DNA from 2 places in the Neorhizobium sp. NCHU2750 genome. Region 2 is predicted to be linked to the other one. Evidence: predicted binding sites of a transcription regulator. Region 2 holds the regulator's gene; the other holds the start of a gene.
The links. The regulator LexA, encoded in region 2, represses DNA repair genes until DNA is damaged. The targets are predictions, from matches to a motif close to TGTTCNNNNTGTGTTCNG.

Region 1 (15,920 bases), on a different replicon from region 2:
CCCGGCGAAGTCCTTGCCCTGGTGGGCGAGAATGGTGCCGGAAAGTCCACCCTCACCAAGATGATCGCCGGTGTGTACCGGCCTGATGGCGGCACGATCCGGCTCGACGGCAAGGAGGTTTCCTTCCGCACGCCGAGCGAGGCGATCCATGCCGGCGTCAGCACCGTCTATCAGGAACTCAACCTCATTCCCGAGCTCGATTGCGCCAGCAACATCGCGCTCGGTTCGGAACCGACCAGCGGCGGCTTCATGCGCCGCGGCGAAATCTACAAGCGGGCGGCCGATGCCATGATCGAGGTCGGCACCCGCACTCGCCCGACCACATTGATCGGCGACATGCCGACCGGCGAGTGCCAGCTCATCGAGATCGCCAAGGCGCTCGCCAGCAATGCCCGCATCGTCATCATGGACGAGCCGACGGCCGCCCTGTCATCGGGCGAGATCGCCGGCCTGCACGCCGCCGTCCGCCGGCTCACCGCCAAGGGCATCTCGGTCATCTACATCACCCACAAAATGTCGGAAATCTTTGCCCTCTCCGACCGGATCACGGTGATGCGCGACGGGCGCTACGTAACGACGGTCAAGACATCCGATACCAGCCGCGAACAGCTTCTCGTCTCCATGCTGGGCAGGGCACTCGATCAGTTTGGAACGGCTGGCCCGGACACCGCGCCGGACACCGAAAAGCCCGCCAAGCTGTCGATCCGCAATCTTTCGACGGACGGATTGGTGCGGGAATTCTCGCTCGATGTCGGTGCTGGCGAGATCGTCGGCATGGCGGGTCTGGTCGGTGCCGGCCGGACGGAAGCCGTCAATGCATTGTCCGGCGTCGTCACGATCACCGGCGGCGAGATCAAGCTGAACGGTCGCACGGTGAACCCGCGCAGCCCCAGCCAGACGCAAGCACTCGGCATCGTCGTGGTCCCCGAGGATCGCAAGACCGAAGGGCTGATGCTGGACCAGTCGGTGCAGGACAATGTCATGCTGCCGCATATCGCTTCTCTCACCCGCTTCGGCATCATCAACGATGCGGCCGTCAGGCGCATGGCGAAGGAATGCGTCGAGCGTTTCGACGTCAGGCCGCGCCGCACGGACATTGCCATCGGCCTTCTCAGCGGCGGCAACCAGCAGAAGGTGCTGATCGGCCGCTGGCTCCTGAAGGATTATGAAGTGGTCGTGTTCGACGAACCCTCCAAGGGGGTCGATGTCGGCGCCCGCGAAGGGATCTGGGACATGATCCGCCAGACCGCCGCGCGAGGCGCGGCCGTGATCGTCGTGTCGTCCGAGACGGAGGAGTTGATCGCTCTCAGCGACCGGATCGTCGTCATGCGACAGGGGCGCATCAGCGCGGCGCTCAAGAACACGAACCTGACCGAGGAAAGGGTTATGGAACATGCCTTCTGAAAATGCTCATTACTCACAGTCGCTTGCCGCGGCTGCCACGCCGGGTGATGGCGGTACGGAACGCAGATCCACGGGTGCGCAACTGCTGTCCATCATCGAAAAGGGCCGCTCCGTCATCGGCCTGCTGATCGTCTGCGTCGTCTTCGGCATTCTCGCCGATGGCTTCGTCTCGCAGTACAATTTCTTCAACATCCTGCGGCAGAGCTCGGTCACGGCGATCCTCGCAGCCGGCATGGTCTTCGTCATCGTCACCGCCGGCATCGACCTGTCGGTCGGCTCGGTCGTCGCTGTGGCCGGGATCGTCACAGCGGGTGTCCTCAGTTCCGGGTCTCCGGCGGTCGTCGGCATCCTGGCCGGCCTGGCTGTCGGTGGCGTTTTCGGCCTCGTCAACGGTTTCGTCGTCTCCTACATCCGCATCCCGCCCTTCATCGCCACGCTCGGCACGATGACGATCGGCTCCAGCCTGGCGCTGGCCTATAGTGGCGGCCTGCCGATCAGCGGCCTGCCGAAGAGCTTCACCTGGATCGGCCAGGGCATGGTCGGCACCATTCCGGTGCCCGTCATCATCGCCGCCATCGTCGTCGTCGTCGCCGCCATCGTCCTGCACAAGACCCTGATCGGACGCTATGCCACGGCCATCGGCAGCAACGAGCATGTCGCCTACCTGTCGGGCATCAATACCCGCCGCTGGAAGATGATCGTCTATAGCGTCAACGGCCTGCTTGCCGGCATGGGCGGCGTGGTGCTCACCGCGCGCCAGAATTCCGGAGAACCCACGGCCGGCCTCGGCATCGAACTGACCGTCATCGCCGCCGTCGTCATCGGGGGTACGAGCCTCAGCGGCGGCAAGGGCGCAATGATCGGTGCCGTGATCGGCACCCTGCTGATGACCGTCATCAACAACGGTCTCAACCTCATGAACGTCTCCCCCTACTACCAGGGACTTTTCGTCGGGGGACTCATTCTTGCTGCTGTCGCTTTGGATAGGAGGAAAACCAAATGACAAGCACTACCGTAAGCACCATTCCGAATTACAAGCGCGGATGGCGACATGCCCTGCGCGCCGGGATGGCCACGTCCTGCCTCGTGTCGGCGCTCGTCGCCGGTCTCGCCGGAACGGCCGATGCCGCCGACAAGATCAAGATCGCGCAGAGCATCCCGACCCTCAATAATCCCTGGTACGCATCCTTTGCGAAGGGCTCCAAGGACATGGCAGCGGCCCTCGGCGTGGATCTGACGCTGGTCACCAATCCGGCCTCGACACCCTTTGCTCCGAGCGCCCAGATCAATGCAATCGAGAACCTGATCGCCCGCCAGCCGAAGGTCATCCAGATCGATCCGACCAGCACGGACGGCATCAACACGGCGATTGAGGAAGCTCGTAACCAGGGCATCAAGGTCGTCACCGACGGCATCAATGTCAGCACCGATGTCGATGCCTCGGTCATTGCCGACAACAAGCAGGGTGGCGAACTGGCGGGAGCCTATGTCGCCAAGGCGCTGTCGGGTGGCGGCTCGGTCGCCATGCTGCAGGGCCCTCCCGGCCGCGACATCATCACCATGCGGCATGACGGTTTCCGTCAGGGGCTGAGCGCCAACCCGCAGGCAAAGATCGTCGCATCGCAGAACGCCGACCTCGACCGCTCCAAGGGCCAGACGGTCACCGAGAACGTCCTCGAGGCGCATCAGGACCTGAAGGCGATCTGGGGTGCATCCGACACGATGGCGCTCGGCGCACTGGAAGCCCTGAAGGCGCGGAACCTCGCCGGCAAGGTCCTGCTCGGCGGTTTCGATGGCACGCCGGACGCCTTCCAGGCGATCAAGGACGGCCAGATGAGCTTCACCATCGACCAGGTGCCTTATGAAATGGGCGCCACGGCGATTGCACTCTCCTACAAGCTCGCCACCGGCCAGGCGCCTGCCGAGCCCCACACGGTGCTGGAGACGACGCTCGTCGACAAGTCGAACGTTGCCGCCTACCTCGACCAGTCCGCCGACCGCGAGAAGAAGACGTTGGCTGCGGTCCTCGCCAAGTATCAGCTGAAGGCTCAGAGCGAGTAAGGCCCAGAGCCCAAGGTCAGGATGTTTCGTGGCATCGCGCCGGACATCCGGGCGGCCCCCCGATAATCCGCTTCGCTCTTCGGGGCGAGGCGTCCGCAACAAAGAGGACGTCGGGCCTGCCCGCGCCAACACCAGAACGACGAGGAATTGAAATGACCAAGCTTATGAAGGGCGTCTTCTTTCCGGGAAGCATGACCTGCACCGTCGAGGATGTCGAAGTGCCGACCCCGGGCATGGGCGAGGTTCTCCTCGAAATGCGCGCCTCCGGCATGTGCGGCAGCGACCTCGAATATATCTACAAGGTGCCGAAGGAAAAGCGCGGCCAGCCGATCCTCGGCGTTGCCACCGATCCATCGACCATCACCGGACACGAGCCGGCCGGCGTTGTCACGGCTGTCGGTCCGGGCGTCCGCCACCTGAAGGTCGGCGATCGTGTTGCCGTCTATCACATCAACGGCTGCGGCTTCTGCAAGGATTGCCGCAGCGGCTGGCACATCACCTGCACCGAGGTGCATGAGACCTATGGTTTCGACCGCCACGGCGGCAATGCCCAGTTCATGGTTGCAGACGAACGCGACTGCGTCATTCTCCCGAACAATGTTTCCTTCGATGCCGGCGCCTTTGTTGCCTGCGGTGCCGGCACGGGCTTTTCCGTTACCCGCCGCCTCGGCATTTCCGGCATGGACGACTATCTCATCTTCGGTGCCGGCCCGGTCGGCCTGTCGGCTGCCATGTTCGGCAAGCACATGGGCGCCCGCGTCATGGTCGTCGACATGAACGAGACGCGCCTCGACATGGCCCGCGCTCTCGGCGTGGCGCGCACCATCAATCCGGCCAAGCAGGATGTCCGCGACGAGGTTCTGAGCTTCACCAACGGCGTTGGCGCATCGGCTGCCGTCGATTGCTCGGCCAATCCGAGAGCCCGGTCGATGATGTTCGATTGCGTCAAGACCTGGGGCCGCGCTGCCTTTGTCGGCGAAGGCCATGATGTCCATCTCGATGTCAGCCCGCAGATCATCCACCGCCAGATCACCCTGATCGGCTCGTGGGTCTACAGCACGCCGATGATGATGGAACTCCTCGAAACGATTTCGCGTCATGGCCTGCCGCTCGGCGAGCTTCTCGTCTCCGATCGGTTCAGCCTCAAGGATGCACCGAAGGCCTTCGAGCGTTTCGCCGCCGGCGAGACAGCCGGAAAGTGCGTCTTCGTCGACTTCTGATCCATGCCGGCGGAGCTTTGCGCTCCGCCGCACGCCGGACAAGGATATGACCATGCTGAAAACCATCGACCCACGGCTCTCGCCGGATGTCCTGCATCTGCTGGCCACCATGGGCCACGGCGACAGCCTTGCGCTCGTCGACGCCAATTTCCCGGTGGCATCCGCCGCCGCCAGGACCGTCTATGGCAAGCCGCTTTCGCTGGCGAACCTGACGCTCGGCGAAGCCGCGGAGGCCGTGCTGTCGCTGATGCCGCTCGACGATCTGGGCGCAGCTGCGGCCTGCCGCATGCATCCGGACGGCGAGCCGGATACGATACCGCCCGCACAGGCCGAGGTGCAGGCTGCCATCGACGCGGCCGAGACGGCAACGTTTTTGCTCCATCCCATGGAGCGGAACGAGTTCTACGCGCATGTCCGCAATTGCTTCGCGGTGATCCAAACCGGCGAGCGTCGGTTCTACGGCTGCGTCACGCTGCGAAAAGGCGTCATCGCACCTCCCAGCCTGATCGATTGAACCGGAACCGAGAGACATCCCCGAGACCCGCCATGATCGATGAAAGCAAGCCCCGACTGATACTGGATTGCAGGAACAATCTCGGCGAGAGCATCGTCTGGGACGAGCTGTCCGCGCGCCTGTGGTGGGCCAACATCCACGAGGGCGAAATCTGGTCCTGGGATCCGGAAGGGACCGATAGCCCGAAGACATGGTCGCTCGGTGTCCGTATCTGCGCCCTCGGGCTGTCGAGCGGCGACCGGCTCATCGTCGCCCTTGAAAAAGGTTTTGCCCGTTTCGATCCGTCGATCGGCCGGTTGGAGCCGATTGCGGAGGTCGAGCAGGATCTGCCGACGACGCGGCTCAACGACGGTCGGGTCGATCCGGCGGGCCGTTTCATCTGCGGGGGCATGGACGAGGCGGCGCCCCAGAAGGCCCTGTCGTCCCTCTACGCCCTTGATGGCAAAGGACAACCGCGCCATCTTCTCGGTGATATAAGCTGCACCAACTCGCTTTGCTGGAGCCCTGACGGTGCGACGATGTATTTCGCCGACATGCCAAAGGGTACGATCGAGGCCTTCGACTACGACACGGTGTCCGGCGCCATGAAGAATCGCCGGGTCTTTGCCGATCTCTCCGGCGAGCCGGGCCTTCCCGATGGCTCGACCGTCGATGCCGACGGCTACCTGTGGAACGCACAATGGGGGGGCGACAAGCTGGTGCGCTATGCGCCGTCGGGCGCGGTCGATCTGGAGGTCGCCATGCCGGTCAGCAACCCCACCTGCCTCTGCTTCGGCGGGCGCAATCTGGATACGCTCTTCATCACATCCGCATGGTTCGGGCTCGATGACGCTGCCAGTGCCGGACAGCCGCATGCAGGTGGTCTCTTCGCGCTCAAGCCTGGCGCAAGGGGGCAGCTGGAACACCGGTACGCCGGGTAAGTTGCTCCGGTTCGACGGAAAAGGGGAAGACATGATCAACAAGCTTTCACTGAGTGAACAGGTCGAAGAGGCCCTACGGCAGGAAATCACCGAGGGGCGCGTCCTTCCGGGGCAGCGCGTCACGCTCGCCGATTACCAGGAGAAGTGGAACGTCAGTTCCACGCCTTTTCGCGATGCCATCCGGGCCCTGGAAGTCCAGGGCTTCGTCACCGTCGAACCGCGCAAGGGCGTCTATGTCGCACCGATGAATGAGGAGACCGTCAAGGAGATCTTCGATGTCCGGATCGGGCTCGAATGTCTGGCTGTCGAACTGGCCACGCCGCTCATTCCGCTCGATGTCGCCCAGAAGGCCCAGGCAGGCTATCTCGCGCTGAAATCGGTGCTGGACACGGAAGACAAGAGTGCGCTCGGCGACCGCGACCGCCGCGTCCACGATCTCGCGCGGGATTATTGCGGCAGTCGGCGCCTGCGCAGGCTGCTCATGAGCCAGATGGGCCAGTTCCGCTGGGTTCAGAACGCCATCATTCAGAACCTGCCGCGCTCCTATGAGGTCGCGCTTCCCGAGCATATCGAGATCATGAAAGCGATCTGCGAACGGGATGCCACCGGTGCAGCGGCGGCCATGCGCAAGCATCTCGATAATTCACGCCACAGACTGCTTTCCCATCTCGATACGTTCCACCAACCAATGGCGAAATAGCGAATGAAAATACGATCGATCACTTCACACCAGCTTCGTGTTCCGCTTGGTGACAAGACCTTTTACTCCTCCCAGGCTGCATTCCCGGAACGCAACAGCTACCTCGTCCGCATCGAGACCGACAGCGGCTTCGTCGGCTGGGGTGAGGGGGGGCAATATGGTCCGGCCGAGCCGGTCGCGGCCTGCGTCGATTCCGTTCTCGCGCCGCGCCTGATCGGCCGCGATCCGACCGAACCGGTGCGGATATGGGAAGAGCTCTATGCCTTCTCGCGCGACTTCGGCCAGCGCGGCCCCTATATCGAGGCAATGTCGGCAATCGACATCGCGCTCTGGGATATCGCCGGCCAGGCGGCCGGTCTGCCGGTGTGGAAAATGCTCGGCGGCCGGTTCCGTGACAAGATCACGGCCTATGCAACTGGCTGCTACTATCCCGAAAAGTTCGACGATCTCGGCTCCATCCTCAAGGCGCTGGAGGTCGAGGCTTCGGGCTACACCAATTCCGGCTTCGGGCTGCTCAAGGTCAAGATCGGCCTCCTGTCGCTGAAGGACGATCTCGAACGGCTGAAGGTCATCCGTAAGACGGTCGGTCCCGATATCGGTATCATGGTCGACGCCAACCACGGCTACAACGCGGCCTCGGCCGTGCGCATGGGCCGGATGATGGAAGACCTCGACATCCTCTTCTTCGAGGAACCGGTGCCGCCGGAGGACCGTGAGGGTTATCGCAAGGTCAGGGCCGAAAACCCGATCCCCGTCGCCGGCGGCGAGTGCGAATACACCCGCTACGGCTTCCGCGATTTCATCGCCGGCGGATGCGTCGACGTCGTTCAGCCGGATCTCGCGGTCTGCGGTGGCCTGACGGCCTTCACCCATGTGCTCGGCTTTGCCAATGCCTATGGCGTGGCGACCATCCCACACGTCTGGGGATCGGGCATTGCCGTCGCCGCCGCGCTGCATGCGGTGTCGACCATCCCGTCCTTCCCGCATACCGCCAATCCGATCGCACTCTTGAACCAACCGGTGATCGAGTTCGACCGCAAGCACAATCCCCTGCGCGACGACCTTCTGGAGGAACGTTTCGCGCTGGAGGACGGCTGCCTTCCTGTTCCCGACAAGCCGGGCCTCGGCGTCACCGTCAGGGAAGACATCCTGAGACAGTATTCGAAGTAAGGAGGACTACCATGCGCTTTCAGAACAAGAACGTGATCATCACGGGTGCGGCCGCAGGACTTGGCCGCACCATCGCCACGAGCTTTGCCAGGGAGGGCGCCGACGTCGCCGTCATCGATTTCGGCGATGCCTCGCAGACACGTTCAGCCATTCTGGCGGAAGGCCGCCGCTGCGAGATTTTCAAGGCGGATGTGCGCGACAAGGATCAGGTGACGGCGGCCGTCGCCGGCGCGGCCGACTTCTTCGACAGCCGCGTCGACGTATTGATCAGCAATGCCGGCTTCAACGGCCATTACAGCCTGATCAAGGACATGCCTCTCGACCATTGGCGCGAGACGCTCGACATCAACCTGACTGGCACGATGCTTGTGACGCAGGCCGTCATCCCGTTGATGATCGCCCGCAAGGAAGGCGTGATCGGCATCACCGCCTCCAACGTCGCCCGCCGCGGTCTGCCCTATCGCGGCGACTATGTCTGCTCGAAATGGGCGATCCTCGGTCTAAACCAGACGCTGGCGCTGGAACTTGCCCAGTACAACATCCGCGTCAATGCCGTTTGCCCGGGCCCGATCGAAGGCGACCGGATCGAGGACGTCATGGCCAAGCAGGGCGCAGTGGAAGGAAAATCCGTCGCCCAGATGCGCAAGGAATGGGAAAGTGCCGCTCCGATGAACCGCTTCGTAACGCCCGAGGAAGTGACCTCGGCGCTGATGTTCCTGATGAGCGACGGCGCGAGTGGCATGACCGGTCAGGCCCTGAACGTCACCGGCGGCTTTCTGATGACGTAACGCCGTCTCGGGTATGATCAGACCTCGGGCCGATCTGTAGAGGAACGGCCCGAGGCAAGGACAAAAGTTCCGAAAGCCGATCCTCCGAACGGGTTTCGGACAGTTTTTCGATCCGCTTCGGAATTGATGGCTTAAACTTAGGCTATCTTCCCTGTCGACTTGCAAAAGACACATAGCTGAGCTGCGGCCATACCGCTAACGTGATGCGGCAGTTAGTGTAAAAGGGATGTCAACAAAGCGACGCACCTCCTCCCGCGTAGCTTTGTTTTTCGGGCAGCCCACTCCTCCTCCCAAGGGCAGCCTGAAGGGACAGCGGCACCCCTCCTCCCAGCCGATGTCCAATCATTTCGAGAAGCCTGCGCACTCCTCCCGCGCAGGCTTTTTCGTTTCTATCTACATGCCGAAATCCAGCTGAGGCTGATCCTCGCAGCCGTCTTCACCCTGATCGTGGGTGAGCGAAGACAAAGTCACGCCCAGCAGGCGGATGGATCGTTTGAACGGATGGACTGTAGCGAGCAGACCGGACGCCGCTTCAAGAATTGCAGTACAGTCAGCAAAGGGTTGCGCGGCCGTCTTGCTGCGCGTCGCCTGCGTGAAGTCGGAATACTTGATTTTCACCGTCACGGTTTTGCCGCTGAAACCCTTGGCCACGCAGTAAGCCCAGACCTTTTCGACCAGAGGCTTCAACTCGTGTGTCGCCAGATCCAGGGCGTCAATGTCCTGCATGAATGTATCTTCGGCGCCGACAGATTTTCGCACGCGGTCGGGCCGAACCTGACGGTTGTCGACGCCGCGGGCGATGCCATAGAAATAGGGACCGGACTTGCCGAAATGCTCGGTAAGGAAGGGCAGCGACTGCGCCTTGAGATCCGCGCCCGTCTCGATCCCGAGCCGATGCATCTTCTCTGCCGTGGCCGGCCCGACACCATGGAATTTCTTGACGGCCAGTCCCTCGACGAAAGCCGGTCCGTTCTTTGGCGTAATCACCGCCTGGCCATTCGGTTTGTTGAGGTCGGACGCCATCTTGGCAAGGAACTTGTTGTAGGAAATACCCGCGGACGCGTTGAGGCCGGTCACCTCCTTAATCTTCGCCCGGATTTCCTGCGCGATCTCCGTGGCGATCGGCATACCCTTCAGGTTTTCCGTGACGTCGAGATAGGCCTCATCCAGCGATAACGGCTCGATCAGGGGCGTATACTCCGCAAATATCTCACGGATCTGCTGCGAGATGGCCCGATAGACCTCAAACCTCGGCTTCACGAAAATCAGATCCGGGCATTTGCGTGCGGCAGTCACCGAGGGCATGGCGGAATGGACCCCGAACTTGCGCGCCTCATAGCTTGCCACCGCCACCACGCCGCGTGCCGCCGCACCGCCGACAGCCAGCGGCTTGCCACGCAGCTCCGGATTGTCCCGCTGCTCGACCGACGCGTAAAAGGCATCCATGTCCACATGGATGATTTTACGAAGGTTTTCTGCGACCGGAGGACTATCGGTCATGGCGCTACCGGGAAGTCCGGAGTGGGGTTCAGCGGATATGAACATAAAGTGAACATATCATCATTTTTGCCGGTCGCAAAGCACCGTTTCAGCCGGCGAAGTCCTTGGCTTCCCTCTCACAGTGCCCGCATCCAGATTTCCGTTTCTTCCGTCATCATGAGCAAAGCCGCATTGCGGTCTCATGGATTGGACTGGTCAGATCTCCGGTCTCACCAGGAACCGGATAGCGTATTGCCGATCAGCGGCACGGTCCTTGCATTACCATCGCCTTCTTCGATCGAGATCGAACTGGGCATCTGCTTGGGTGACTTGCGAAACCATTTTGCGGCAACACTTGCCATGTCACCGATCATCGCATGCTTTTGCCAGTCTGAAAAATTGCGCGCCATCGCCTCCTGTTCATGCTTGCAGAAGAAGTCGCCCGACTTATCAAGATGATTGATCGATGACGCCATCCCGGACATCGGCTTTTGAAGCATACGCGAGGGCAGGGCGATATTGCCTGCGGCTTGCGGCAGTGCCGGTGCCATGAAATCGATCATCCAGCCTTCGGCCTCGACCCAGCAATGAAAGTTTTCGCCGGTTCCGGTGACATATCCGTCCTCACGATGATCAGCAAAAAGGATCGTCGTGTCGCCAAGCCTGTAGGCTGCCAGCCCGCCTTTCGGCGCTGCGTCAAGCTTGTAATGCTGTTTGAGGATGAAGGCACCGAATGTCGAGAAATACATCGAGGCTGTTGCCGGGTCGGCATTCGCAGCAACAAGCAGGCTGTTGATGACCCGATAGATCCGGTGATAGTCGCTCTGCTTGATCAGCATGGTCTTCGCTCGCAGTTGTCTTGAGGCCCGTCCGTCATCACGCGACGGTAGCGGTGATCTAGACTGTCCGAAGAGATTGGGCAACGAAACTCGCCATCACACTGTGGGACCAACTGCCTGGCCCGTTGATTTGTCGGGAGAGCGCCCCCGCTCAGCGGTTCGTGTTTCGTCACGGACCGTGCCCGGCTACGGATCAGTGACAGCCAACCTTATATGGAGCGTCTATGCATGATCCAGAGGAAGAAAGGGGCACCGATCAGTGAGGCCATGAGACCAGCCGGCATCTCATAGGGAAACAGCAGGGTTCGGCCGATCAGATCGGCTGCGACAACGATGAGCGCGCCTGTGACACCCGCTGCGATGCATTGCGGTATCGCACGTGCCACTCCCGCCATGCGCACGATATGCGGCGCCATGAGGCCGACAAAACTCAATGGCCCGACAAGCATCGTCGGCGCTGCCATCATGACAGCGATGATGACAAACAGCGACAAGCGAGACTGCCTGCGGTTGACGCCGACCGCCTGGGCGGTGATCTCTCCCATAGGCCAGATATCGAGCCAGCGCCGCAGCAGCGGAAGAAGGATTGTCGCAAACACTGCGATCGCGAAGGCGATGCCCGCATCGGTCGGCGTCGCCCGGGATACGGAACCGGCCATCCAGCCGATGAAGACGCGCATGCGCGGATCTCCCGTGGCGAGCAGAAAGGTGACCAGCCCGCTGAACAGCGTGCTGACTGAAATACCGGCAAGCAGCATGCGTTCGGGTGAAAACTGCCCCCGCCTGGCAAAGCCGAAGACGGCCGCGAGAGTCAACAGGGCCCCGAGCGCCGCAAAGGTGACCAGTGTTGCCTTGTCTGGTTGCGCTATCACCAGGATCGACACCAATGCGCCGACCGCGGCCCCGGACGAAATCCCCAGCGCTTCCGGCGAGGCCAGCGGATTGCCCGTGATGCGCTGCATCAGCGTACCGGCCACGCCCAGCAAAAAGCCGGCGCTCGCCGCCGCAAGTGTCCTCGCACCTCTCCAGGACAGCGCGCTTTCCATTTGCGCGAGACCAGCCAAATGCCAGTGAATTCCATCATGCGTCAGCATCACTGCCGGCCAGAGCAGAGCGATCAGGGCGACAATCGGCAGGATGATCGCCAGCCGGTGATCGCCCCTGCGTTGGCTTATGCCAAGTCCGCTCCGATCTCCTTCGGGCGGAGAGGTGAGCCTCGGCAAAAGCCATAACATCAGTGGCGCGCCGAGCAATGCCGTGAGGCTGCCCGCCGGGATTTCACCGAACGCACCCGTCAGCAATTGCAGCCCCTGATCCACCGTGGCCAGCATCACCGCGCCGATCGCTGCCGAAGCGATCAGGCGGCCGGCAAATGATCGTATGCCCAAGGCACTCGCGATGGTGGATGAGGCCAGCCCCAGAAAGCCCACGACACCGATTGCACTGGCCACGGACGCAGTCGTCAGCACTGTCCCGATCAATGCCGCCAGTCGGATATGGAATAAGGAGAGCCCGAGGCTGCGGGCGCTGTCATCTTCCAGATGCAGCACGGTCAGCACCCGTGAAAGAAGCAGGAAGAAAACCAGAGCCGCGCCGGCTTCGGTTGCGAGCCATTTCGCGGCATGCCAGTCGTTCTGCACCAGTGACCCGGCATTCCAGATGAAGATGCCCTGCAATGTATCGTGGTGCAGCAGCACGAGGAGGGCGTTAACGCTACCACAGAGCAGACTGACGACAAGACCGCCGAGAATGAGGCGGAGCGGTGAGAGCGTACGCCCGAAAGCCAGCCCCAGAACCATGAGCAGCGCCAGGCCTGCGCCGGCAAAAGCAATGCCGGAGCGGTAACCGTCGAGCACAGCCGGTGCCCAGAGCGATGCGGCCGTCATGGCCAGTGACGCACCGCCCGACATGCCAAGCGTCGCCGGTTCCGCGATCGGATTGCGCAGCACGACCTGCAGGACGGTGCTGACAAGTCCGAGGCACGCGCCGGCGAGCAATGCGATGGCGAGCCGCGGAAGCGCAGAATAATAGAGGATTGCGACCTGCATGTTTCCCGCCGGCGTGCCGGAGAGAAGTTCCCACCAGTTGGCGCCGGTGAAGCTGCGGCTAAAATGCAGGGCCGTGACCGCGATGCACAGGAGCAAAGGCAGGAGAATGGCGGCACGCTGGATCCACCGGCGACGATGGTGCACCGGGACAGGTTCGGCAAGCATCATCCCGCAATCCCCGTCAGTTGTGCGGTGATCAGTCTAGCAAAGCGCTCGGCGGTCGGCAGTGCGCCAAACCCCCAGACCAGCGGCAATTGGCGGACGGCGCCATTCGCCACCTGCGGAAGCTGCCTCCATAGGTCACTTTTGAAAAGTGCCTGGGAGGTACCTCCATCGGGCGATGCCATCCAGACGATGTCCGCATCCGGATAGTCGGCCAGGGCATCCACGCCAATCTGGGTGCTTCCCCATAGCAAGGTCGGTGGACGGGACCATGCATTTGTAAGGCCGATACGCTTCATCACGCTGTCGAACAGGCTGCCGCCGGTGAAGACGACGAGATTGGTCGGTGACAGGGCCTGCACCAGCAGAACCGCACGATCGCCATTCCGGTTCAGCCGTGTTGCACAATCGCGGAAGATAGTGTCCGTCCCGATGAGCAGGGCTTCGCCCTTGTCCGGGCAACCGGCCAGTGCCGAGATCCGTGTGGCGGCCTCGCGTGCGGCATCGACGGGATCGCCCTGGCCGCGGTTATAGATCGAGAAGCTCTCGACGCGGGCAAACCGCTCCAGAGCCGGGCGTGCCATGGCCTGCCAGGACTGGATAAGGATGAGGTCAGGTTTCAGGCTGGACAGGAATTCGAGATTGGGATCGCCTTGGAACCCGACATCCGGCACACCTTCAGGTGTCGCAGGATAGCCGACGAGCCGGTCATAGCCGTTGATTTCGGCGGCGCAAACCGGCTTTATGCCCAGGGCATAGAGGGTTTCGCTCATGGCCCAGTTGAGCGAGGCGATACGGGTTGCCGCCTCCCCTTGCTGCGGCGCTGCCCTTGCGGACAGCGCCGATCCGAGCCAGAAAGCAGGCAGAGCCAGCAACACGGACCTTCGGCTTGTGCCTGAAGGCCTTGCTGCAGAATACCTCCCATGACCAGCATTCGACATGGTCAGTGCCCGGTTACCATGTGTAATGCAGGCTGGCGAAGACACTGCGTCCATCACCATAGGTGCAATAGACGAGCGTCGTGCAGGTTGCGTAGGTCTTGTCGAAAAGATTGGTGACGTTGAGCGATGCCGTCAGGCCCTTCGCGCTCGGCATGACTTTCGAGAAGTCATATTGAATGCCGGCATCAAACAGCGTGTAGGACGGCACCTTGAAGCTGTTGGCAGGGTCGCCATAGCTCTTGCCCACGAAGCGCGTGCCGCCCATGACCTTCAGGCCCGGAACCATGGTGTCGGGCATGTCGTAGGAGAGCCATAGCGACGCCATGTTGGAGGGGATGCCCGCCGGCGCATTGTCCTGAATCGATGCCGTGGCACGCGTGTTCTTGACGTCGTTATAGGTGTAGCTGGCAATCGCCTGCAGGTCATCGGTCAGGAAGGCATGCGCCTCGAATTCGAAGCCGCGCGAGCGGATCTCGCCCGTCTGCGTCACCGAGCCGGGATAAAGAGAGTTCGATACGGTGACGTTCGTCTGGCGCAGGTCGAACAGCGATCCCGTGACATAGCTGTCCCATCCCGTCGGCTGATACTTGAGACCGACTTCGATCTGCTTGCCTTTTGTCGGGTTGAGCGCCGCTCCGGTGTCCGTCGTGCCGGATTGCGGCTGGAACGAGGTTGAGTAGCTGATATAGGGCGCGAGGCCGTTTTCGAAATTGTAGATCAGGCCGACACGGCCGGTCAGCGCATCGGCGTCCTGGTCGGTGACGCTTCCATCCTTGTAGGACACGATGTTCGTCTGCGCCCAGTCCTGCCGCAAGCTGCCGACGAGGGTCGCGTTACCGAGCTTGACCTGATCCTGCGCATAAAGGCCTTCCTGCTCGGTGCGCGTCTTGTTCGAGGTGCCCAGCATGAAGGTCGGTGTCGGGATGGGCTGATAATATTCAGGGTCGGTGATGCTGAGCGGTGGCGATGCCGGATCGGTAATGCCACCGTAATAGAGGTGGTGATTGTACTGGATGTACTGGTAGTCGAAGCCGAAGAGGGCCTGATGGCTCAAAGGCCCGGTGTCGAAGGTGGCGATTGCCTGGTTGTCGACCGTATAGGCGTTGACCGTGCCGAAATTGTTGTAGGCGACCCGATTGAGCTCTGTGCCGGTGGAATCGTAACTCGATCCGTCGCCGACATGGCGGATGTTCTGGTCGTTGTAGAGGTAGCGGAAATTCTGTTTCACCTGCCACACGTCGTTGAAACGATGCTCGAAGGCATAGCCGATCGATGCCTCGGTCTTGCTGTAGGAATCATAGCCCGGATCGCCAGTGTTGAACGACCTTGGAATGGAAACCACGCCGGGAAGCACGGTGCCCACGGCTGGAACATAATTGAAGGCGCCGGCGTTGGGATCCCGCTGGTAGTTTGCGGTGACGGTCAGCTTGGTATCTTCGTCCGGTTTCAGCGTGAACGAAGGGGCGATGGCGAAACGCTTCTGATCGACGAAATCGGTCTGCGTATGGGTCGTCAGACCCGTTGCAACGAGGCGATAATAGAGATCGTCGGTCCCCGCGACCGGCCCGCCGAAGTCGAAGCCGCTCTGCAACCGGTCATGGTTGCCGGTCTCGACGAAGACGTCATGGTAAGGCGTATCGAGCGGCTGTTTGGTGCGCACGTCGACAATGCCGC
Region 2 (15,920 bases):
ATCGTTGCCGCCGTCATCGCCGTTCTCGTCTATTACGAGTGGTCGACGATTACCAAGCTCCCCGAAATGCATTTCAAGGCGAATGCATTCGGCTGGATGATCGTGCTGCTGATCGCCTGCAATATCGTCCTCTATGACGGTGACCTGCTGATGCCGCTGCTTTGCGGCGGCACGATCACGGCTATCCTGGTGGCACTTTTTGCGCGGGGATCATGGTGGCTGCCGGCAGGTATCGTCTATGCCGGCCTGAGCGGCATATCGCTTGCGGCAATCCGCGGCGACAATCAGGCCGGTTTCGTGGCGATGCTGTTCATTTTCGCGATCGTCTGGGGAACCGATATTCTCGCCTATTTCGTCGGACGGGCGATCGGTGGGCCGAAGCTTGCGCCACGCATTTCGCCCGGCAAGACGTGGTCCGGTGCGATAGGCGGCACGGTGGCAGGGGTTGTCGCCAGCGCGATCCTGACGCTTGTCGTGTTTTCACAACTGTCGCTCTGGACGATGGCCCTGGCATTTCTGCTGTCGGTCGCCAGCCAGATCGGCGACCTGTTCGAATCCTTCATCAAGCGCCGATTCGGCGTGAAGGATTCAAGCCATCTCATTCCCGGGCACGGTGGTGTCATGGACCGCGTCGACGGTCTGGTTTTCGCCTGCTTTCTGGCGTTTCTATTGACGCTTGTGGATGCGGCGATGAAAGACCATGCTAGCATTTCGGTCGCCGCCTTCCTCTTCGGCCTGTAAGTTGCCGGCCGGACAACGTAACATCGAGCGGAACTACTGATGGTCATCCTCAGCTTCATTGCCAGCTACATCATCCCCTTCGTGCTGGTCCTGTCCCTTCTCGTCTTCGTTCACGAGATGGGCCACTACCTCGTGGGACGCTGGAGCGGTATTCGCGTGACGGCGTTTTCCGTGGGGTTCGGGCCGGAACTGATCGGCTTTACCGACGGCCACGGGACGCGCTGGAAGATTTCCGCCATTCCGCTCGGGGGCTATGTGAAGTTCTTCGGCGACGAGGATGCATCGAGCCTGCCGGACGCGCAGAGCGTATCGACTATGAGCGAGGCCGACAGGGCGCAGACACTGGCCGGGGCCAAGCTGTGGAAGCGGGCGGCAACCGTGGCCGCCGGACCGATTGCAAACTTCATCCTGGCGATCTTCATTTTCGCGGTGCTGTTTTCCGTCTACGGCAAGATGATTGCCGATCCGGTCGTGGCCGAGGTGCGGCCCGACAGTGCGGCTGCCGCGGCCGGCGTTCAGCCGGGAGACCGTCTGGTAGCGCTCGATGGAGAGAAGGTCACTACATTCGACGACGTGCGTCGCTATGTCAGCATCCGGCCCGAGACGCAGATCGTCGTCACCGTGCAGCGCAACGGGCAGGATCTTCAGCTTCCCATGGTGCCGAAGCGGACCGAGATCACCGACCAGTTCGGCAACAAGGTCGAGCTCGGGCTGATCGGCGTCGTCACCAATGAGGAGCGCGGCAATTTCCGCCTTGAGACCTTCACGCCGGTTCAGGCGGTCGCCGAAGGGGTCAAGGAGACCGGCAATATCATCACCGGAACTTTCCGTTACATCGGAAACCTCGTCACCGGGCGAATGAAGGCGGATCAGCTGGGTGGTCCCGTGCGGGTGGCGCAGGCTTCCGGCCAGATGGCCAGCCTCGGCTTCGCGGCCGTCATCCAGCTTGCAGCCGTTCTGTCAGTTTCCATTGGACTTTTGAACCTGATGCCGGTTCCGGTGCTTGACGGCGGGCATTTGGTTTTCTACGCAATAGAAGCCGTGAGGGGGAGGCCCCTGGGTGCCGGTGCCCAGGAGATCGCATTCCGGATTGGTCTGGCGATGGTGCTCAGTCTGATGGTGTTCGCCACCTTCAACGACATCACCAACCTGATTGGCTGAAGCAGGCGCGGGTGAATAAACCGTTTGTTCACCATGTTTACAAAGTTGCGTGGCCTCAAGGTCACGCCTCAAAAGGAAGTAAATAGAAATTAACGCGATAGCTTGCTTGTAGGGCAAAAGAAGGTAAAACGACACACGTGGCCGGAGTCGGGCTCCACCCGCCGAGGGACAACGGGAAAAGGTAAGAATTGAAAATGAAGGCTGGTTCAAAGTTTTTGAACGCAGTGTCGGCGTTTGCGCTGTCTGCTAGTGTTGTCGCGTCGGGCGCGGGTGTCGTTGTGCTTGCAAGCGCTCCGAAGGCCGAGGCTGCGGTAATCCGCAACGTCCAGGTGCATGGCGCTCAGCGCGCCGGTGAGGAAGCTGTCCGTTCCAACATCACGATCCAGCCGGGCGTTGCCTTTTCCGCCTCGGATATCGATGAATCGGTCAAGCGGCTTTATTCGACCGGCTATTTCTCCAATGTGAAGATCAGCGTCTCCGGAAGCTCGCTGATCGTTACCGTCAGCGAGAACAATCTGGTCAACCAGGTTGTCTTCAACGGTAACCGCAAGATCAAGGACGACAAGCTTCTTGGCGTCGTCCAGACCCAGCCGCTTGGTCCGTATAACCAGGCGATGGTCAATGCCGACGTCGAGCGCATCCGTGAAGCCTACAAGGCGATCGGCCGCAGCGATGTCGAGATCACAACGCAGACCGCCAATGTCGGTTCCGGTCGCGTCAACATCGCCTTCAACATCACCGAAGGTGACCGTACCAAGATTGCGGATATCAGCTTCGTCGGTAACCACGCCTATGGCGACGGCCGCCTGAAGTCGGTCATCGCGACCAAGGAAACCGGTCCGCTCTCGTTCCTGACCCGTAAGGACGTCTATAGCGAAGACAAGCTGCGCGTCGACGAAGACTCGCTGCGTCAGTTCTACTACAATCACGGCTATCCGGATTTCCGCGTCGTTTCGTCGAATGCGGTTCTGGATCCGGCGACCAACAAGTACACCATCACCTTCACGGTCGAGGAAGGCGCGCATTACACGTTCGGCGACATCAATGTCGAATCGAGCGTGGAAGGCGTCAGCGGCGACGATCTGAAGGGGCTTGTGGAGACGAAGGCAGGTGCGCCCTATGACGCCCGCCAGATCCAGAAGACGATGGAAGCCATTTCCAAACGTGTTGCCTCGCAGGGTTATCCGTTTGCACGCGTGACGCCCCGCGGCGACCGCAACATGCAGACCAACACGGTCGGCGTGTCCTACATGGTTGATCAGGGTGAGCGCGCCTATGTCGAACGTATCGACATTCATGGCAACACCCGTACGCGTGACTATGTCATCCGTCGCGAATTCGACTTCAGCGAAGGCGATGCCTTCAACCAGGAAATGATCGCGCGCGCCAAGCGTCGCCTCGAAGCCCTGGGTTACTTCACTTCCGTCAACATCACGACGCAGCAGGGCAGCGCTCCGGACCGCGTCGTTGTGGTGGTGAATGTCGAAGACCAGTCGACGGGTTCGTTCGGTATCGGCGCAGGTTACTCAGCCGGCGGCGACGGATTCATTCTCGAAGCTTCGGTCGAAGAAAAGAACTTCCTGGGCCGTGGCCAGTATGTCCGCGTCGCTGTCGGTGGCGGTCTGGATGATGCGCGTACCTACACGCTGTCGTTCACCGAGCCCTACTTCCTCGGTTATCGCCTGGCTGCCGGTTTCGATATCTTCCGCAACGAGACCTCGGCCAACGATTACTACGACTATGAGGAACAGGGTATCACGCTGCGCGTGACCGCTCCGATCACCGAAGATCTGGCGACGACGTTCCGCTATACCTACAAGACGATCAAATATTCTGACGATGGTGCATTCGGCGACGACGATACGCCTTACACCTCCGACGACAACGTCTCGAATACCTATCTGGATATGATCGAGCACGGCAGCTACACGCAGTCGTCGATCTCGCAGACGCTGACCTACAACACGCTGGATAGCCAGACACTGCCGCGCGAAGGCGTCTATGCAAGCTTCACGCATGAGTTTGCCGGTCTCGGTGGCGATTCGGAGTTCTACAAGCTGTCCGGTCGTGCCCGTTACTTCCAGACGCTGTCGACCGAAGCCGATCTGATCGGATCGTTGGCCATCGGCGCCGGCCATGTCATGGCAACTGGCGACAACCTGAACGTCTTCGACCAGTTCACCATCGGCGGTCGTCAGATCCGTGGCTTCGAGAACGACGGTATCGGCCCACGTACGAAGAATCACGGCGATGCGCTGGGTGGTACGACCTACTTCAACGCCTCGGCTGAAATGTCGATGCCGATGCCGGCAGTGCCTCAGGATATCGGCCTGCGCCTTGCTGCGTTTGCCGACGCCGGCACGCTCTACGGCAATGACGTCGAGAAGCACGGCGACACGATTGAGGGCGCGGGCATGGCTTGGCGCGCATCGGTTGGTGCGGGCGTGATGTGGGCCTCGCCGTTTGGTAACCTTCGCTTTGACTATGCAATTCCGGTCGTCAAGGAAGACTACGACAAGACCCAGGAATTCCGCTTCAGCATGGCGAACCAGTTCTGATCGGATCCGGCCGCGCAAGCGGCCGGATGCCTGTCCGGAGCTTTGGCTTTATGGATCACAACAATTTCTTTCCGCCCCACGATGGCGTGAGCTTGAAAGAGCTGGCAGCCCATCTTGGGGCTGTTCTCTTGGATGAAAGCGCGGGCGACCGCATCATCCGTTCCGTGTCGCCGGTCGGTCGGGCACAGGACGGGCAGGTTTGCTACATCCTGTCACGCAAGAGCCGCCACGAGCTCGAAACCTGTCGGGCATCCGCGATCATTTGCGATCCTGGCCTCGTCAGCATGGTGCCCGGGCACATTGCCGTACTCTCCACCAAGACGCCGCATGGTGCCTTTGCGATGGCCGGTGCGCTGCTGCATCCGCAGGCAATGCGGCCGACGGCAATCACATCCGAGCCGGATGGGATTTCACCTGCCGCTTATGTCGACGTGACCGCGAAGCTCGAAGATGGCGTGATCGTCGAACCGATGGCCGTTGTCGGCGCGGGCGCGCATATCGGGTCGGGCAGCCGCATCGGAGCGGGGGCGGTGATCGGCGCGGATGTGCAGATCGGACGCAATACCACGATTGCGGCCGGCGCCAGCGTCATTGCGGCGCTGATCGGCAACAATGTCATCATCCATAACGGTGCGCGGATCGGGCAGGACGGTTTCGGCTTTGCGCCGGGACCGCGCGGCATGCTGAAGATCGTGCAGATCGGCCGCGTCATCATCCAGGACAATGTGGAGATCGGGGCGAATACCACGGTCGACCGCGGTGCGATGGACGATACCGTGATCGGTGAAGGAACGAAGATCGACAATCATGTCCAGATCGCGCATAACGTGCAGATCGGACGCCATTGCGGTATCGCGTCGGGCGCGGGCATTGCCGGGTCAACCAAGATCGGCAATGGCGTGCTCATCGGTGGCGCATCGGGCATAAACGGCCATATCACCATCGGCGACGGCGTGCAGATTGCGGCCATGAGCGGCGTGGTGGCAAATGTCCCGCCGGGAGTTACATATGGCGGCATACCGGCCCGACCGATGAAGGTGTTTCTCCGCGAGATGGCGGAGAAGATGGCTCAGGCCGACGAGAGAGCAAAACGCAAAGGAGAGACTACAAATGACTGATGAGACCAAGCCGGAGCTCGGCGCGGCCGACATTCAGGAAATCATGACGCTTTTGCCTCACCGTTATCCGTTTCTTCTGGTCGACAAAATCATCGATATCGACGGCGACAATTCGGCGATCGGCATCAAGAACGTGACTGCCAACGAGCCGCATTTCCAAGGACATTTTCCCGAGCGGCCAATCATGCCGGGCGTGCTTCTCGTCGAAGCCATGGCCCAGACGGCCGGCGCTATCTGCGCGCGCAAGCAGGGTGAGGGCGGCAATCTCGTCTACTTCATGACGATCGACAATGCCCGCTTCCGCAAGCCGGTCGTGCCGGGCGATCGCGTCGAGTTCCATGTCGTCAAACAGAAGCAGCGTGCCAATATCTGGAAATTTCATTGTGACGCGAAGGTCGACGGCGCGCTGGTGGCGGAAGCCGATATCGGCGCCATGATCGTCCATGAGGAAAAAGAATGAGCACCATTGCGTCTAGCGCGCGCGTTCATCCGCTCGCTGTCGTCGAAGATGGAGCCGTGATCGGAGAGAATGTCGTCGTCGGGCCGTTCAGCCATATCGGCCCGAACGTCGTTCTCGGCGATGATGTGGAAGTCGCTTCCCATGCTGTCGTCACGGGCAGGACCGTGATCGGCAAGGGATGCAAAATCTTCCAGATGGCCGTGATCGGCGGAACATCGCAGAGCCTGCACGAGGCGGGCGAAGGTTCGACGCTGACGATCGGTGCCAATTGCACCATGCGCGAAGGCGTGACGATGAATACCGGCACGGTCGGTGGCGGCGGCAAGACCGTCGTCGGCGACAATTGCCTGTTCCTCGCCAACAGTCACGTCGCCCATGACTGCCAGCTCGGCAGCGATATCATCATGTCCAACAACGTGATGCTGGCCGGGCATGTGCATGTGGGCGACCGGGCGATCCTCGGCGGCGGCTGCGCGGTGCATCAGTTCACCCGTATCGGTCGGCAGGCGTTCATCGGTGGGCTTTCGGCCGTCAACTACGACGTCATCCCCTATGGCATGCTGAACGGCAATCCGGGTGTTCTCGGCGGGCTCAACGTGGTCGGCATGACGCGTGCGGGCGTAGAGAAGCAGACGATCCATCGCGTTCGACGCGCCTTCAAGGATATTTTCGAAGGCGAAGGTAATATCCGGGCGAATGCGGCGGCAATCCATGACGATTACGTCGATTGCGCCGAAGCGATGGAAATCATCGACTTCATCACTGCAGACAGCGATCGGGCCATTTCCTCGCCTTTCCGTAGGAAGGCCTGAGCCTCATGGCCGGCGCGCCGGGCGTGGCTCATAAGGGGCGCCTGGCGATCATCGCCGGGCGAGGGCTCCTGCCGCTGCGCATCGCCGAGGCCGCTCGGGCTGGCGGCGAAGATCCGTTCATCATCGCGCTCAAGGACGAGGCGAGCCATCCCTTTGATGGCTTTGAAACGATCTCGCTTGGCGTCGGAAATCTCGCCGATATCGAAAAATCCTTCAAGCAGAAGGGCGTCGGCCGCGTGGTCATGTCCGGTGGCGTCGTTCGCCGGCCGGATTGGCGCGATATCCGTCCAACCTTCAAGACGATCCTGAAAATGCCATCGGTCGTCAGGACGCTGTTGTCACACGGTGATGACACCGTGCTGCAGATGGTCATCCAGCTCATCGAGGCGATGGGCTGCGAGGTGGTTGGTGCGCATGACATTGCGCCGGGGCTGCTTGCCCGGATCGGGCCGCTGGGCCGCATGTCTCCGGCCGGTGACGATCTTCGCGACATCGACAAGGCAACCGAGGCTGCGCGCATGCTCGGCCATCTCGATATCGGCCAGGGCGCGGTTTCCGTGGGCGGCCGCGTGATTGCGCTCGAAGGCGTCGAGGGCACCGATTCGATGCTGCAGCGGGTCGCCTCGCTTCGAGCCGAGGGACGGATATCGGCGCGGCGGCGCGGCGTGCTCGTCAAGCTCTGCAAGCCGCAGCAGGACATGCGTGCGGATCTGCCGACGATCGGCCCTTCCACGATCGAGAATGCGGCGAAGGCCGGACTTGCCGGTGTCGCGGTAGAGGCGGGCGGCGCGTTGGTGCTGGAAGAGGAGGCGGTCATTGCGGCTGCCGATGCTGCCGGCATCTTCGTCTGCGGCATAGATCCGGAACTGCCCAAAGGAGGTCTCAAATGAATGCGCCGCTGAAGGTTGCCGTCATTGCCGGTGAGGTTTCCGGGGATCTGCTGGGTGGCGATCTGATCGCGGCGCTCAAGCTTCGCTACGGCGGTCCGGTGGAACTCGTCGGCGTCGGCGGTGATGCATTGACGGCGCAGGGGCTTCACTCGCTGTTCGATTTCTCCGAGCTTTCGATCATGGGGTTGACCCAGGTCCTGTCGCGCCTGCCGAAGCTGATGAAGCGGATCGGCCAGACGGCGGCTGCGATTGCGGCGGCGCGTCCCGACCTGCTGATCATCATCGACAGCCCGGATTTCACCCATCGGGTGGCGAAGAAGGTGAGGGCGGCTTTGCCCGACCTGCCGATCGTCAATTATGTCTGTCCGAGCGTGTGGGCCTGGAAGGAATACCGCGCCAAGGCGATGGTGCCATACGTCGATCGCGTGCTTGCGGTGCTTCCCTTCGAGCCTGAGGCAATGGCGCAGCTTGGCGGGCCGGAAACGATATTTGTCGGACACCGGCTGAGCAATGATGCCGATCTTCTCAAGGTGCGTGCCTTGCGCGCGCTTCGGCCGGTAAAAGAAGCCGGTGAGCAGAAGACGATCATGCTCCTGCCGGGTTCTCGCTCGGCCGAGATCAAGAGCCTGCTGCCGGAATTCATCGGGGCTGCACGCGAGTTTCAGCGCCGCAATGGTCCGACGCGCTTCCTGCTGCCGACCGTGCCGAGGCGCGAGGCGCTGGTGCGGGAACTGATTGCAGGCTGCGATCTGCCAATCGAGGTGACGGTCGATACACAGGGTAAGTGGACTGCATTCGCCGAGGCCGATGCAGCCATGGCCGCGTCCGGTACGGTCCTCCTCGAGCTTGGGCTTTCGACCGTTCCCGTCGTATCCGCCTACAAGACGGACTGGCTGATCAAGCTTCTGGCGGGCCGCATCAAGATCTGGACGGGCGCCTTGCCCAACCTGATTGCCGATTATGCGGTGGTGCCGGAATATATCAATGAGGTGGTTCGTCCCGCGAGCCTCTGCCGCTGGGTCGAGCGGCTTTCCGGCGATACGTTGCAGCGCCGGGCCATGCTCGAAGGGTTCGACCTTGCCTGGCAACGGCTGCAGGTGCCCATCCCGCCCGGGGAGGCGGCTGCCGGCGCCGTCCTTGATCTGCTGAACACGAAAAAACCCAGCCATTTCTGACCGGGTTTTTTTGTTTGTCTTGTCCGTTGAAGCTTAGCGCTTCGAAACCGGTACGTAATCGCGCTTCGGCTCGCCGGTATAGAGTTGGCGCGGGCGACCGATACGCTGCTGCGGATCTTCGATCATCTCGGCCCACTGGGCGATCCAGCCGACGGTACGGGCGACGGCGAAGAGAACCGTGAACATGGTCGTGGGGAAGCCCATGGCCTTCAGGGTGATGCCCGAATAGAAGTCGATATTCGGATAGAGCTTCTTCTCGATGAAGTATTCGTCCGTGAGGGCGATCTTTTCGAGTTCCATGGCGACCTGCAGAAGCGGATCGTCCTTGTGACCGAGCTCGGCCAGAACCTCATGCGTGGTCTTCTGCATGATCTTGGCGCGCGGATCGTAGTTCTTGTAGACGCGGTGACCGAAGCCCATCAGGCGGAACGGATCGTTCTTGTCCTTGGCGCGGGCAATGTATTCCGGGATCTTGTCGACCGAGCCGATTTCCTGGAGCATGTTGAGTGCTGCTTCGTTGGCGCCGCCGTGAGCGGGGCCCCAGAGGCATGCAATGCCGGCGGCGATACAGGCAAACGGATTGGCACCCGAAGAACCGGCAAGGCGAACCGTCGAGGTCGATGCGTTCTGCTCGTGATCGGCATGCAGGATGAAGATGCGGTCCATGGCGCGGGCCAGAACCGGGTTCACCTTGTAGTCTTCGCAGGGAACGGCAAAGCACATGCGCAGGAAGTTCGACGCATAGTCGAGATTGTTCTGCGGATACACGAAGGGCTGGCCGATGTGGTATTTGTAGGCCATTGCCGCGATCGTCGGCATCTTGGCGATCATGCGCAGGGAAGCGACCATGCGCTGATGCGGATCGGTGATGTCGGTCGAGTCGTGATAGAAAGCGGAGAGCGCGCCGACGGTTGCCACCATGACGGCCATCGGATGGGCGTCGCGGCGGAAGCCGGTGAAGAAGCGGCTCATCTGCTCGTGAACCATCGTGTGATTGGTCACGCGATGATCGAAATCCTTCTTCTGCGCTGCCGTCGGCAGTTCGCCGTAGAGAAGCAGGTAGCAGGTTTCCAGGAAGTCGCCGTGTTCAGCCAGCTGTTCGATCGGGTAACCGCGGTGAAGCAGCACGCCTTCATCACCATCGATATAGGTGATGCCGGACTCGCATGAAGCGGTCGAGGTAAACCCGGGGTCGTAAGTGAATGCACCCGTCTGCTTGTAGAGCGCGCCGATGTCGATGACATCCGGACCGATCGTTCCGGAGCGAACCGGCAGGTCGACCTTCTTTTCACCGAGAGCGAGATTTGCGCTTATTTCCGTCATTCTGATCCTCCAACCGGTTGGCGGCATTCGCCCTAAAAGGGCCATAAACATTAAGCGTCCAACGTTTAGCTATATGATCCTTGGGCTGATGCCAAGCAATTCTGGCGGACAATTGTGCAGCGCGGAAATATATTGGGCAATGTCATCTCAAGCTTCGGCCAACCCAATGTTGCATTCCGATTTTGCTTTCTGACGCCGATCCTTGCTGCGTCAGGTTGACGCACGCAAAAAGAACGCACAGGTTGTAGCCTGCGCGTCTCAGCGGGCATGTTTTTGCATGGCAGATAAGCTCGAAGATGAAGGGAACGTGATCGACGGCGTGATGGCTCCATCCGCGCCCGCGGCCGATCTCGCCCTCTTGTCGGCAGAGAGAATCGGGCCGGCGGCCGTTCCCGTTCTCGCGCCCATCGCGCCGCGCCGAACTGCAGCCTCGCTGTCCGTGGTGGCCGTCGCGCAGGCGGCGCGCGACAGGATGTCGGCAGCGATCGCGGAGGAAGGGCGGTACGGCCATGGCTTCCTGTTCGTTCCGGTCGCAATCGGCGCCGGGGCCGTCATCTGGCTTCTGTCTGCATCCGACCCGCCATTCTGGCCGTTTGCCCTTGCGGCCATCGTCGTGACAGGTGCGGCGCTCTCCATTTCGCATAACCATGCCGCAAGAGCCGTCCTGCTGGCCGCCGCCCTCGTCAGCCTCGGCATGATGCTGGCGCAGATGGAGACATGGCGGCGCGCGACGGTCATTCTCGATACGGCCGTCACCAGCGATATTGTCGGCATGGTCGAGCGCAGTGAAATGTCCGGAGCCGGTCGGGTGCGCTATGTCGTCAGGATCATCTCGACAGCCGATCCCGAGATCAGACGCCCGCCGGGGCAGGTGCTGCTGATGGCGAGCGGCAGGGGCGGGCGGTTCGACAATGGCGCGGTGATCGCCGGCCGCGCGCGACTGTCGCCGCCTGCGGGGCCTGCGTTGCCCGGATTGCACGACTTTGCCTTCTCATCCTATTTCGACGGGATCGGCGCAGTTGGCTATTTCTACGCAGCGCCGCATCAGATCGAGGCGTCTGTCGATCCCGGCAACTGGTCCTATGCCGTGGAGCGGTGGCTGTTCGATCTGCGTGCGCAGATCGGCAACCGGATCAGGGGGCTCGTTCCCGGCGATGCGGGAGCCTTTGCCGCCGCCATCATCACCGACGAGCGGCGGGCGATCTCGGAAGAGACGGTGGAAGCGCTGCGGGTCGCGGGGCTTGCCCATATCGTTGCGATATCCGGGCTCAACATGGCGCTGGCAGCCGGCATCTTCTTCATCGGACTGCGCACGGCGCTGGCGCTGTTTCCCGGCTTTGCTCAGGCCTGGCCGGTCAAGAAGATCGCAGCGGCCGGGGCGCTTGCCATGGTGACGGCCTATTACCTGATTTCCGGCTTCGGGGTCTCGGCACAGCGCGCCTATATCATGATGGCCGTCATCCTGATCGCCGTGCTGCTCGACCGGCCGTCGATCAGCCTGCGCAATGTGGCGCTGTCGGCCATCATTATTCTCGTCTGGACGCCATCGGAAGTGCTCGGCCCGAGCTTCCAGATGTCGTTTGCCGCCACTGCCGCGCTGGTGGCGGGCTATGCTGCCTGGACAAGGCGAGCCGAGCGGCGGCCACGCGAACCGCTACCCCTTCATCACCCTTCAGTGACATGGCTTGTCGGAGGCTGGAAGTTTGTCGCCGGCATCATCATGACGTCGCTGATCGGCAGTCTCGCGACGACGATGTTCTCTGTGGAGCATTTTCATCGGATCGCGACCTATGGGCTTGCGGCCAATCTCGCCTCCATGCCGATCATCAGTTTTTTGGTCATGCCGGCAGGGCTCATCGCCATGCTACTGATGCCGTTCGGCCTTGATGCGCCCTTCATCTTTGTCATGGCCAAAAGCCTGGACTGGGTGATCGTCATCGCCAGGCATGTAGCGGGCTGGGGAGGCGACTTTACCGTCGGGCAGCAACATTCCTCGTTTCTGCTCTTCGGCGCTTCAGGCCTGCTGCTTCTGACGCTGTTGCGCACCCGGCTCAGATATCTCGGCCTGCCGCTGATTGCGGTCGCCCTCTGGCTCTTCCTGCAGCCATGGCCGGAACCGCCGTCCAGCCTGCTGATTGCCGAAGACGGCACGCTGGTGGGACTTCGCAGGGAGGGCGGTATTGCGGTCAACCGGGCGAAGGTGCCGGATTTCATCTATGGACAATGGCGCCGCGCACGACGGCTGCCCGACCCGGAAGCGCCGATCATTCGCGACGAGTGGCGCGATAAGGATATGCCGAAGGAGGTCCCCAAAGGCCTTTCGCAGAACAGGGCGAAAACTGGCGCTGCCCGCCTGCCGAAAGCCGTCATCGAGCGTGCGCGGGATCGCATGGAGGTCACGAGCGCGGACCGCTTCGAATGTCAGCCGAAAGCTTGGTGTGCGATCATGTCTCCGGATGGTGTCATCGTCGTCGTCATCGAGGATAGCCGCTTCACCGGTGTGGCCTGTGATGTCGCGGGGCTCGTCGTTGCGCCGCGCGCTCGGTTCGACGAGTGCCGCTCGGGGACGCCATTGCTCAGCGGCAGGACGTTACGCAATACGGGTGCGGTCGAGATCGACTTTGCCGGGTCGCCGATCGCCGACGAATGGATCATCGAAACGGCAATGAGCGCCTCTGCCCGGCCATGGACCGTTCATCGCCAATATGACTGGCATCGCGGCATCTATGATGCGTCGCTACCGCCATGGCTGGTCAGGCCTTCACAAAACAGTTCAATCGAAGACGACCTGTCCGTCGACGTTTCCGCCATGGGCGCGGGAGGCGATTTTCAGGACCAGCAAGGCTTTGCCGATCCTGCTGATTTCAATGATAGCGGCGAATGAGGCCGACCAGCTTGCCCTGCACCTTGACCCGGTCAGGCGGGAAGATGCGGGTTTCATAGGCGGGATTAGCAGCTTCAAGCGCGATCGATCCACCCTTGCGGCGGAAACGCTTCAGCGTTGCTTCCTCGTCATCGACAAGGGCAACGATGATATCGCCGGGATTGGCGGTGCTGCCGTTGCGGATGATGACGGTATCGCCATCGAGGATGCCGGCCTCGATCATCGAATCGCCCTTGACCTCGAGCGCATAATGCTCACCGGCGCCGAGCATTTCGACCGGAACGGAAATGTCGTGGGTGTTGTTCTGGATGGCCGAGATCGGCACGCCGGCGGCGATGCGGCCCATCACGGGGACGCTCGCCGAGGCGCTGTCATTGGCCGGGGCCGCGGGTGCGGCAGGTGCCGGCGGTTTCTTGCCGAGGCTGCCCTCGATGACGCTCGGCGAAAATCCGCGCTTCGGCTGCAGCGTCGGCACATAGGCCTCCGGCAGCTTGATGACTTCGAGCGCACGGGCCCGGTTCGGCAGCCTTCGGATGAAGCCGCGCTCTTCCAAAGCGGTGATCAGGCGGTGGATGCCCGACTTCGATGCGAGATCGAGTGCATCCTTCATTTCATCGAAAGAAGGTGGAACGCCGGACTCCTTCATGCGTTCATGAATGAACAAAAGAAGTTCCTGTTGCTTCCGGGTCAGCATTTTGATGCACCTTCAGATTTGAAACAAATGCAGAACGAACACTATATGTTCCATATGTGTTCCGCAAGTCCCTAAATTTTCGTGAAAATATGATAACTTTCCGAGATGGCTGATAACGTTCTCGGCAGAAAGCTACTTGCGCTCCCCGACGGACTGACCAATTTATTTTCGGCGGATCAGAGTCTGGGGGACATGCGTGACTGCTAAGAAAATCGATCATCTCGTTTTGCCGGTCGGCAATCTGGTCCAGGCGCGCGAGCGGCTGTCGGGGCTGGGCTTTACTGTTGCGCCTGATGGTGTGCATCCGTTCGGGACGGCCAATGCCTGTATCTTCCTTGAGGACGGCACCTATCTGGAGCCGATCGCGCTTGCGGACCGGCGCAAGGCGGGCACCGCTGCCAAGCGCGGCAATGTGTTTGTCGAGCGAGACATTGCCTTTCGCGGCAAGCGTGGGCGTCAGGGGCTGTCGGCGATCGTGGTCGCTAGTGACGACGCTTCCGATGATCACCAGCGTTTTGTTGAAGGTGGGGTTTCGGCGGGCGAGCCGCTGGAATTTGCCCGCATCATTAAGTCACCGGAGGGAGACGAGCGGGAGGGGCGCTTTCGCCTCGCTTTTGCGGCGCTCGAAGGTGCGTCCGAATTTTTCGCCTTTGCCTGTCAGCGCGTCGTTTCCTTTCCGCAGGACATGGGGTCCCTGAGGGTGCATGCCAATGCGGTGACCGGGCTGAAGGAAGTCGTGCTTTCCTCAGGTGTGCCCGGCGATTCCGCCAGGCTGTTGCAATCCGTCCTGTCGGTTTCTGCGCAGGAAGGGGAGGCCGGGCTGGTGTTTGCCGGCGAAAATGCCAGGGTCCGGGTGGTGGACGCAGATCAGCTGCATCAGGAATTCGGGCCTGCCGCCAAGCTGCATGGGGCTGAGCTTTGCGGGCAGGCGGTGATCTTCCGCACCGCCGATCTGGCCGTGACAGAGATCACCCTTGCTGCTAATGACGTCGCATTCATCCGCCGGGATGGACGCGTGCTTGTGTCGCCGTCGCCCGGCCAAGGCGTGTTTTTCGGTTTCGAGGAATGAAAATGGCAGTGTCCCCCAATTCTGAGGTTTCGGTCGGAGAAGGCGCAAACAAGGTTGTGTTCTCCAATGCCGGCAAGCTTTCGCTGATTGCGGGCCCCTGCCAGATGGAGAGCCGCGATCACGCCTTCATGATCGCCGGCAACCTCACGGAGCTCTGCGCCAAGCTCGGCATCGGGCTTGTCTACAAGTCGTCCTATGACAAGGCGAACCGTACATCCTTGTCGGGCAAGCGCGGCATCGGGCTTGAGAACGCGATGGAGATCTTTGCCGACCTGAAGAAGGAATTCGGCTTCCCGGTTCTGAGCGACATCCACACGGAAGAACAGTGCGGCCTGGTGGCGCCGACGATCGACATCCTGCAGATTCCGGCCTTCCTGTCGCGCCAGACGGACCTGCTGGTCGCCGCCGCCAAGACGGGCCGGGCGATCAACGTCAAGAAGGGCCAGTTTCTCGCCCCCTGGGACATGAAGAACGTGCAGGCGAAGTTTACCGAAAGCGGTAATCCGAATGTGATGCTGTGCGAACGCGGTGCGTCCTTCGGTTACAACACGCTGGTATCCGACATGCGCTCGCTGCCGATCATGGCGTCGCTCGGTTCGCCCGTCATCTTTGATGCGACGCATTCGGTGCAGCAGCCGGGCGGGCAGGGCGGTTCGAGCGGCGGCCAGCGCGAATTCGTCGAAACGCTGGCGCGTGCGGCTGTCGCCGTCGGCGTTGCCGGCGTCTTCATCGAGACGCATGAGGATCCGGACAATGCTCCGTCCGACGGGCCGAACATGGTTCACCTGAAGGACATGCCGCGGCTTCTGGAAAAGCTTCTGGCTTTCGATGCGGTGGCGAAGGCCGCCTGAACTTGAGGCGCGCTTGAGCGTGGTCAAAGCGCGAAAAGCGTTTCAACTGTAATTGGCGTGTCATTGAATGTGAGACATTTTCAATGACCACGTGGATAATAACTCTGAGGAGAGACCCTTGACTGCTATTACCGATATCATCGCACGCGAGATCCTCGATAGCCGTGGCAATCCGACCGTCGAA

Region 1: the regulator LexA is predicted to act here: its motif matches at 10,315-10,332, upstream of dinB (DNA polymerase IV).

The regions. Positions count from the first base shown of each region.
Region 1 covers NZ_CP030829.1:6,359-22,278, reverse strand. The annotation lists gene NCHU2750_RS24285 (sugar ABC transporter ATP-binding protein) at 1-1,404, shown strand, start outside; gene NCHU2750_RS24280 (ABC transporter permease) at 1,394-2,407, shown strand; gene NCHU2750_RS24275 (sugar ABC transporter substrate-binding protein) at 2,404-3,465, shown strand; gene NCHU2750_RS24270 (zinc-dependent alcohol dehydrogenase family protein) at 3,618-4,685, shown strand; gene NCHU2750_RS24265 (RbsD/FucU family protein) at 4,738-5,199, shown strand; gene NCHU2750_RS24260 (SMP-30/gluconolactonase/LRE family protein) at 5,232-6,119, shown strand; gene NCHU2750_RS24255 (GntR family transcriptional regulator) at 6,151-6,819, shown strand; gene NCHU2750_RS24250 (mandelate racemase/muconate lactonizing enzyme family protein) at 6,823-7,989, shown strand; gene NCHU2750_RS24245 (SDR family NAD(P)-dependent oxidoreductase) at 8,001-8,777, shown strand; gene dinB (DNA polymerase IV) at 9,171-10,277, opposite strand; gene NCHU2750_RS24235 (DUF2026 family protein) at 10,487-11,095, opposite strand; gene fhuB (Fe(3+)-hydroxamate ABC transporter permease FhuB) at 11,305-13,311, opposite strand; gene NCHU2750_RS24225 (ABC transporter substrate-binding protein) at 13,308-14,180, opposite strand; gene NCHU2750_RS24220 (TonB-dependent siderophore receptor) at 14,260-15,920, opposite strand, start outside.
Region 2 covers NZ_CP030827.1:2,051,385-2,067,304, reverse strand. The annotation lists gene NCHU2750_RS10160 (phosphatidate cytidylyltransferase) at 1-741, shown strand, start outside; gene rseP (RIP metalloprotease RseP) at 781-1,902, shown strand; gene bamA (outer membrane protein assembly factor BamA) at 2,097-4,460, shown strand; gene lpxD (UDP-3-O-(3-hydroxymyristoyl)glucosamine N-acyltransferase) at 4,511-5,578, shown strand; gene fabZ (3-hydroxyacyl-ACP dehydratase FabZ) at 5,571-6,038, shown strand; gene lpxA (acyl-ACP--UDP-N-acetylglucosamine O-acyltransferase) at 6,035-6,850, shown strand; gene NCHU2750_RS10130 (LpxI family protein) at 6,856-7,740, shown strand; gene lpxB (lipid-A-disaccharide synthase) at 7,737-8,915, shown strand; gene gltA (citrate synthase) at 8,949-10,238, opposite strand; gene NCHU2750_RS10115 (ComEC/Rec2 family competence protein) at 10,516-13,122, shown strand; gene lexA (transcriptional repressor LexA) at 13,103-13,816, opposite strand; gene NCHU2750_RS10105 (VOC family protein) at 14,013-14,885, shown strand; gene kdsA (3-deoxy-8-phosphooctulonate synthase) at 14,888-15,736, shown strand; gene eno (phosphopyruvate hydratase) at 15,855-15,920, shown strand, end outside.